2 regions of the Streptomyces sp. NPDC015139 genome follow, and region 2 is predicted to be linked to the other one. Evidence: riboswitches for the same ligand, from Rfam matches in the RefSeq annotation. Region 2 holds a riboswitch; the other holds the start of a gene.

Region 1 (3,879 bases), on a different contig from region 2:
GCGTCCATGGCGGTGGAGACGGACAGCGTCGCCGCAGCCGTCATCCCCATCGGGAAGACCGTCGCCCACCGCCGCAGGTCGTAGCGGAGCCGGGGTCGGACCGCCTCGGCCACCAGCAGCACGGCGTACGCGGCGAGATCCAGCACGAGCAGGGCCGCCGTCACGTCGCGCAGTACGCCGCGGTCGTCCAGGTTCCACAGGTACATGGGCCCGTCACCCGCCGCGATCAGCCTCGCGCCGGCCAGCGCCGAGATCGCGAGCGCCCCGCCCGCGATCCAGTGGTCCCCGGCGCCCTCCAGCACCTGCCGCAGGTCGAAGCGGACCAGGGCGAGGCCGTAGAGCACCAGCCCCAGCCAGAACAGCACCATCGCCGTGTGCGCCAGCCACGCCGTCTCGACGGCCGCGGCCAGCGTGGCGCCCAGCACGGCGAGGCCCTGTGTGGCCACACAGCCCAGGAAGACCGAACCCGGCATGCGCCGGTCCCAGTGCCGCATCACGAAGACGAGCAGCCCCGGCCAGAGCAGCGCCGAGAGCGCGAGCAGTGCCGCGGCCAGGGTCTCCCAGCCCAGCACCGAGAGCCGGGTGCCCAGCACGGTCGTCGCGGCGACCGCGGTCAGCGCGCCCGGAGTCGCCGCGTCGGCCAGCCACCGCGGCCGGTCGGTGGCCAGCCGCATGACGAAGTCGGCCGCCAGCGCCACCCAGGCGATCGCGGCCAGGAGCAGCACCACCCGGGACAGCGTCTCGTCGCCGGACAGGTGCAGGCCCATCGACACGATGCCGGTCGCCATGACCGCGGCGCCGGCGGCGGGAGGCCACCCCGCCCACCACGCACGCAATTCCGAGATGCCGGGCATGCGCCGATGCTAGGCAGCCGCGACGGGCCGACCGGGCAGGCCACGCGCGCGTAGCGGGCAAAAACACCGGCACGCGCGCGTGGATGCGCGGGCGGAAGGGGTCAGGCCGGCCGGACCACGCCCAGGACGAGCGCCTCGCCGCCTCGGTGGACAGGCTCCTCGCGGATGTAGGCGCCCGGTTCCGGGGCGTGGATCATCGTTCCGTCACCCGTGTACAGACCCACATGGCTGCTGTCCTCGTGGAAGAAGACCAGGTCACCGGGGCGAGCGTCGGCGAGGGCCACCGCAGTGCCCGCGACGGCCTGGTCGCGGGCGGCGCGCGGAAGGGTGACACCGGCGGCCCGCCACGCTGCCTGGGTGAGGCCGGAGCAGTCGTAGGAACCGGGGCCGCTGGCACCGCTCACGTAGGGCCTGCCGAGCTGGGCGCGGGCGAAGGCGATCGCCTTCTCGGCCTTGGTGGCCTGCTGCGCGACCGTGGACGCGGAAGGCGCGGGTGCGGTGGAGGACGTCGCGGCCGCGTGCGTCTGCGGGCCGGTGTCCTCCCAGGCGGCCGGGGCGGGTACGGCGGGCAGCCCGTCCTCCCAGGCTGCGGGGGCGGACGCGGCGGGGAGTCCGTCCTCCCAGGCCGCCTGGGCCGAGCCGGTGGAGGGTCCGTCCTCCCAGGCCGCGGGGGTGGATGCCGTGGAGGGTCCGTCCTCCCACGTCGCCTGTGCGGGCACCGCGGGCAGCGCGTCCTGCCAGGGCGCCGGGTCGGGCTCGGCGGGGTGCGCGGCGCCCCAGGGTGTGGGGTCGGACTCGGCGGGGCGCGCGTGTCCCTGGGCGGGGAGCCGCGAGAGCAGGTCCCGCGTGGTGGCGAGCTTGCGCTGGACGGCGGCCTTCGCGGCCTTCACGTCGTAGGGCGCGGCGTCGGTGTCCGCCGTCCGCGGGCTCCTGCCGGTCCTGCCGCGCTCGGCCGTGTCCCGCACGCGCGAGGCCAGCCGGTTCATCACCCTGTTCTGGGCGAAGTGGTCCTGCGGGAACTCCGTGAGGAGAAAGGCGGCCGTGTCCGGGCCGGCGGCGGGCGCCACTCGCCCCTCCGGCGCCTTGGCGCGCCGGTTCCCGCGGCGGGCGCTCTCCTGGCGCGGCTCCTCCTCGCGGGCGCGCTGCCTGGCCGCCGGTTCGTCCTCCGGAGACGAGTCGGCCCGGCGGTAGAGCTCGTCGATCTTCTTCTCGATCTCCTCCATGCTCGGCCTGCCGTCGTCGGCGGCGGCCTCGGCCGTCTGCGACAGGACGGCCACGGAGGTGAAGGCGGCGGTGGCGAGAGCGGGGCCGCGCAGGCCCGGTCCACGGGTGCCGCCGGGGCGCGGCTTGCGGTGCGACGCCAAGGCTGGCGACTCCTTCCAAACGGCCGCCTACCGGGTTAGCTGTCGGGTTCGGGCGGGTGGTTCGGAAGGGTTGCCCTACGGCGTCGTCCCGGGTGGGAGTCGGCCGATTCACCCCGGGATCGGTGGGTCCCCGGCTCTGGGCGCCGTGCGAGGCGCGCCGGACTCGGCGGAGGCCGCGCGGCCCGGCGACGTTCGCCGGAGTGGGGTCGTGCGGCCTGACGGCAACCTAGCCAACTCGTGTGTCTCCTGTGAAGGTTGGTGAGCGGTTTGTCCGATACATTTCTGTGACCTGAGGTCAGGTTTATACAGGGGTGACCAGGCGCTTCCGCAGCGTGAGGGGTATGAAGGGGGTTCGCCGGGAAGATCGATGCCGTCGTGGAAGTACTCGGGAACGGCCGTCCGCGGGCCATGTTCCGGGGACCGGGACCGGTTGTCGGTGGGGCGCCCTAGACTCGTAGAGCGATGAGCAGCCTCTTTGACGACAGCTTCCTGGCGGACCTCCGGCCCCCTCGTGGGCACGACGAGGAGCCCCCGCCGCCGCCCGAGCACGATCACGCCCCGGAGCCGATTCCGGACGATCTGTTCGGCGGGAAGTTCGACGTGCCGCCGGACCGGGACGCCCACTACCGCGACGGCGCCCCGCGCCCCGCCCTGGACCCGGCGGCCCTCCTGGAGGGGCTGAACGAGAACCAGCGCGCCGCCGTGGCGCACGCCGGCTCCCCCCTGCTCATCGTCGCCGGTGCGGGCTCCGGCAAGACCCGCGTGCTCACCCACCGCATCGCGCACCTGCTCGCCGAGCGGCATGTGCACCCCGGCCAGATCCTCGCGATCACCTTCACCAACAAGGCCGCGGGCGAGATGAAGGAGCGCGTCGAGCAGCTCGTCGGCCCGCGCGCCCACGCGATGTGGGTCATGACCTTCCACAGCGCCTGCGTGCGCATCCTGCGCCGGGAGTCCAAGAAGCTCGGCTTCACCTCGTCGTTCTCGATCTACGACGCCGCCGACAGCAAGCGCCTGATGGCCCTGGTCTGCCGTGACCTGGACCTCGACCCCAAGCGCTTCCCGCCCAAGTCCTTCAGCGCCAAGATCAGCAACCTGAAGAACGAGCTGATCGACGAGGAGGACTTCGCCGCCCAGGCCACCGACGGCTTCGAGAAGACCCTCGCCCAGGCCTACGCCCTGTACCAGTCGCGGCTGCGGGAGGCGAACGCCCTCGACTTCGACGACCTGATCATGACGACGGTCAACCTGCTGCGCGCCTTCCCGGACGTCGCCGAGCACTACCGCCGTCGCTTCCGGCACGTCATGGTCGACGAGTACCAGGACACCAACCACGCCCAGTACGCCCTGGTCCGCGAGCTCGTCGGCACCGCCGCGCACCCGGTGGACGTACCGCCGAGCGAGTCCGACCTGCCGCCGGCCGAGCTGTGCGTCGTGGGTGACGCGGACCAGTCCATCTACGCCTTCCGCGGAGCGACGATCCGCAACATCCTCCAGTTCGAGGAGGACTACCCCGACGCGACGACGATCCTGCTGGAGCAGAACTACCGCTCCACGCAGACCATTCTGTCCGCCGCCAACGCGGTCATCGAGCGCAACGAGTCCCGCCGCCCGAAGAACCTGTGGACCAACGCCGGCGAGGGCGCGCGGATCACCGGTTA
Region 2 (3,879 bases):
GTCAACGCGGCCTCCATGCTGGCCGTCCTGGGTCTGGGCGCCCAGGGCGGCGAGGAGATCGTCCTCGCCTCGGAGGCCGAGGGCGCGGACGCCGCCCTGGACCGCCTGGCCAAGCTGGTCGCCGAGGGCCTGGAAGAGCTGCCCGAGACGGTCTGAGCACCTCGCGTCCGAACGCCGCAGCCGCGTCGCCTTTCCGGGCGGCGCGGCTTCGGCATTTCGAGCGGCTTCGATCGCCTGGCGAAATCACCGCGCGCAAATCACCGCACGGAGGAATTCGGGCAGCGGAAAACAACCCCCACCGAATTCCCTCTCTTTGTATACGACACCCGTGTTAATACCGGCGGCCCGTCGTGTTGACGGCATGTTGCGAAGTCCTCACACGCTCGGCGCCGCCGGAAAAGCGCAGACGGTGCGCGCCCGTCGCGCGCTCGGCGTGCAGCGCCGTGACCGCCCGCGCGCGCTCGCCGTCGCCGCGTGCCACCGCGTCCACGATCGCGCCGTGCTCGGCCCAGGAGTCCGGCGGGCTCTGCGGGGCCTCCACCGCGTACATCCAGGCGATCTTGTGGCGCAGCTGGGTGAGCATCGAGGCCAGCGAGGGGCTGCCGGAGGCCTGCGCCAGCGTCTCGTGGAACCAGCCGCCCAGTGCGCGCAACTCCTCGCTGCCGCCCCTCCTGGCCCGCTCCTGGCCCAGCCGCACCAGGCCGCGCAGCACCTTGAGATGGGCCTCCGTACGCCGCTGTGCCGCCCGTGCCGCGCCGAGCGGCTCCAGGAGCAGGCGCATCTCCAGCAGGTCGGCGGCCTCCTGCGCGGTCGGTTCGGCCACGCACGCGCCCGCGTGCCGGCGGGTCACCACGAACCCCTCCGCCTCCAGGGTGCGCAGGGCCTCACGGACGGGGACGCGCGAGACGCCGTAGCGGCGGGCCAGCACTTCCTCGGTGAGCCGGCCGCCGCGCTCGTGGACACCGGCGACGATGTCGTCCCGGATCGCCGTGCACACCGAATGCGCCGGAACACGCATGACCGACCTCCGCCTTAATCCCCGTGAAACGCCCGCAGGGGACGCCCTTTCCGTGACTCTATTCCAAAGAGGCCGAATTTCCGACGGCAGGCCGGAATCCATGGATATTTTTTGGACAGCGGTCCGGTGGGGATCAGGCGGAAACGGCGAAAGCCCCGGCTCGGTGAGCCGGGGCTTTCGCATGTCCGCGCGGTGGCGTCAGACGTTCACGCCGTGGTTGCGGAGATAGCTGATGGGGTCGACGTCCGAGCCGTAGTCGGGGCTCGTACGGGCCTCGAAGTGGAGGTGCGGGCCGGTGACGTTGCCGGTCGCGCCGGACAGACCGATCTGCTGGCCGGGGACGACCTTCTGGCCGACCGTGACACCGATGGACGACAGGTGGCCGTACTGGGTGTACATGCCGTCGGCCATCCGGATCACGATCTGGTTGCCGTACGCGCCGCCCCAGCCGGTGGAGACGACGGTGCCGGAGCCGACCGCGTGGACGGACGTGCCGCTGGCCGCGTGGAAGTCGATACCGGTGTGGGAGCCGGAGGACCACAGCGAGCTGCTGGCCTTGTAGGCGGTGGACACGTAGGAGTGCACGATCGGGGCGACGAACGCGTTGAGGCGCTTGCGCTCGGCCTCGCGGGCGGCGCGGGCCCTGGCCTCGCGCTCCTCCTTGACCTTGGCGGCGGCGGCCTTGGCGGCGGCCTCCTCGGCGGCCTGCTGCTCGGCGGCCTGCTTCTGGGCGTCCGCCTGCGCGCTGATCTGCTCCGCGACGTCGTCGCTGACGGTCACGACGGGCGTGAGGCCGGTCTGCTCGGCGGCGTTCTCGGCGGCGAGCGCCGGCGACGCGGCGAGGGTGCCGACGACACCCGTGGTGGTGAGGGCGGCGACACCGGCCGCCTGCGCGGTGGTGCGCTTGACCCGGCCGGGCTTGCGATGCTTCCCGGTGGCGCACATGAACGCCATGAAGTGGCTGGTCCTTTCCTTCCTTCTCGCCTACCGGGTTAGCTGACGGGTTCGGAGCAGGAAGGTCTCCTACGGGCCCCCTCGCTCACGCGCGGGCGCCCGATTCACCCCAGGGACGATGGGTCCCCGGCTCCCCTGGCTCGCGCCGTACGGGGACTCGGCGATGACTGTCCGGTGCCGCGGGCGCGGCGTGGTGCGTGACGAACAGCCTGGACGAACCTACGGAAGCCCGCTTTCAATCCTCAAACGGATCCGGGTTTTTGTAGCGCATCCCACAGGGCAGACAGGCAACCTCCGCCCCAAATCGGGCATCTGGTGAAGCGAGTGGAACGGCGGGGGCCCTGACGACCCGTAGGTCGGCAGGGCCCCACGCACGCGTGCCGTGCTCCGCGGCAGCGGCCGCTATTCGGCCGTGACGACGGTGACTTCGCCGATGCCGAGCGCCTCGACCGGCGCCTTGATCTGGGAGGCGTCGCCGACGAGGACGGTCACCAGCCGGTCCACCGGGAAGGCGTTGACGACGGCCGCGGTCGCCTCGACCGTGCCCGTCGCGGCCAGCTGCCGGTACAGCGTCGCCTGGAAGTCGTCGGGCAGGTGCTGCTCGACCTGGTCGGCCAGGGTGCTCGCGACGGCCGCCGCGGTCTCGTACTTCAGCGGCGCCACCCCGACGAGGTTCTGCACGGCGACGTCCCGCTCGGCGTCGGTCAGGCCCTCCGCCGCGAGGGTGCGCAGCACCTTCCACAGGTCGTCCAGCGCGGGACCGGTGTTCGGCGTGTCCACGGAGCCGCTGATGGCGAGCATCGAGGCACCGGTGCCGTCCGGGGCCGACCGCATGACCTGCCCGAACGCCCGTACCCCGTAGGTGTAGCCCTTCTCCTCGCGCAGCACGCGGTCCAGGCGGGAGGTGAGCGTGCCGCCGAGGCAGTAGGTGCCGAGGACCTGGGCGGGCCAGACCCGGTCGTGCCGGTCCGGGCCGACACGCCCGATGAGCAGCTGCGTCTGCACGGCGCCCGGCCGGTCCACGACGACCACGCGGCCGGTGTCGTCGGCGGTCACCGGCGGCACCGGCCGCGGCTCGCCCGGCGTGCCGGTCCACGCGCCGAGGGTGTCGCCGAGCAGCTCCCCCAGGTCGGTGCCGGTGAGGTCGCCGACGACGACCACGGTGGCCGTGGCGGGGCGGACGTGCCGGTCGTAGAAGGCGCGTACGGACGCCGCGTCGATCTTCTCGACCGTCTCCTCGGTGCCCTGGCGCGGCCGGGACATGCGCGAGGTCACCGGGAACAGCTCCTTGGAGAGCTCCTTGGCGGCCCGGCGGGAGGGGTTGGCCAGCTCGTGCGGGATCTCGTCCAGGCGATTGCGGACCAGCCGCTCGACCTCGCTCTCCGCGAAGGCGGGGGCGCGCAGGGCGTCGGCGAGCAGGCCGAGGCCCTTGGCCAGGCGGGAGGCCGGGACCTCCAGGCTGAGCCGGACCCCGGGGTGGTCGGCGTGCGCGTCGAGCGTGGCGCCCGCGCGCTCCAGCTCGGCGGCGTAGTCCTCGGCCGAGTGCTTGTCGGTGCCCTCGGAGAAGGCCCGCGCCATGATCGTGGCGACACCGTCCAGGCCGGCGGGCTCGGCGTCCAGGGGCGCGTCCAGCATCACCTCGACGGCGACGACCTGCTGGCCGGGGCGGTGGCAGCGCAGCACGGTCAGGCCGTTGTCCAGCGTGCCGCGCTCGGGGGCCGGGAACGCCCACGGCTTGGCGTCGCCCGGCTGCGGCCGGGGGTGGAACTCCATGGTGGCGAGCTCGGTCACTTGGCCGTCTCCTCGTTCTCGTTGCCGGCCTCTACGGTCGCTTCCTTTTCCGGGTCCTCGGGGACCTTGGCGTCCTCGACGGCCTCCGGGGACTTCGGCTCGTAGACGAGCACCGC

What was found. A riboswitch is a leader RNA that binds a small molecule or an ion and turns the genes downstream of it on or off. The one in region 2 is predicted to bind cyclic di-AMP.
Region 1: it holds a riboswitch for cyclic di-AMP, as region 2 does, so the genes downstream of both, ACF08B_RS12100 (NlpC/P60 family protein) here and ACF08B_RS12945 (M23 family metallopeptidase) in region 2, are expected to answer to the same signal.

Annotation. Positions count from the first base shown of each region.
Region 1 covers NZ_JBIBUW010000003.1:742,757-746,635, reverse strand. The annotation lists gene ACF08B_RS12105 (tellurite resistance/C4-dicarboxylate transporter family protein) at 1-854, opposite strand, end outside; gene ACF08B_RS12100 (NlpC/P60 family protein) at 956-2,218, opposite strand; cyclic di-AMP (ydaO/yuaA leader) riboswitch at 2,227-2,371, opposite strand; gene pcrA (DNA helicase PcrA) at 2,681-3,879, shown strand, end outside.
Region 2 covers NZ_JBIBUW010000004.1:121,342-125,220, reverse strand. The annotation lists gene ACF08B_RS12955 (HPr family phosphocarrier protein) at 1-156, shown strand, start outside; gene ACF08B_RS12950 (GntR family transcriptional regulator) at 332-1,018, opposite strand; gene ACF08B_RS12945 (M23 family metallopeptidase) at 1,217-1,972, opposite strand; cyclic di-AMP (ydaO/yuaA leader) riboswitch at 1,986-2,145, opposite strand; gene ACF08B_RS12940 (M16 family metallopeptidase) at 2,375-3,763, opposite strand; gene ACF08B_RS12935 (M16 family metallopeptidase) at 3,760-3,879, opposite strand, start outside.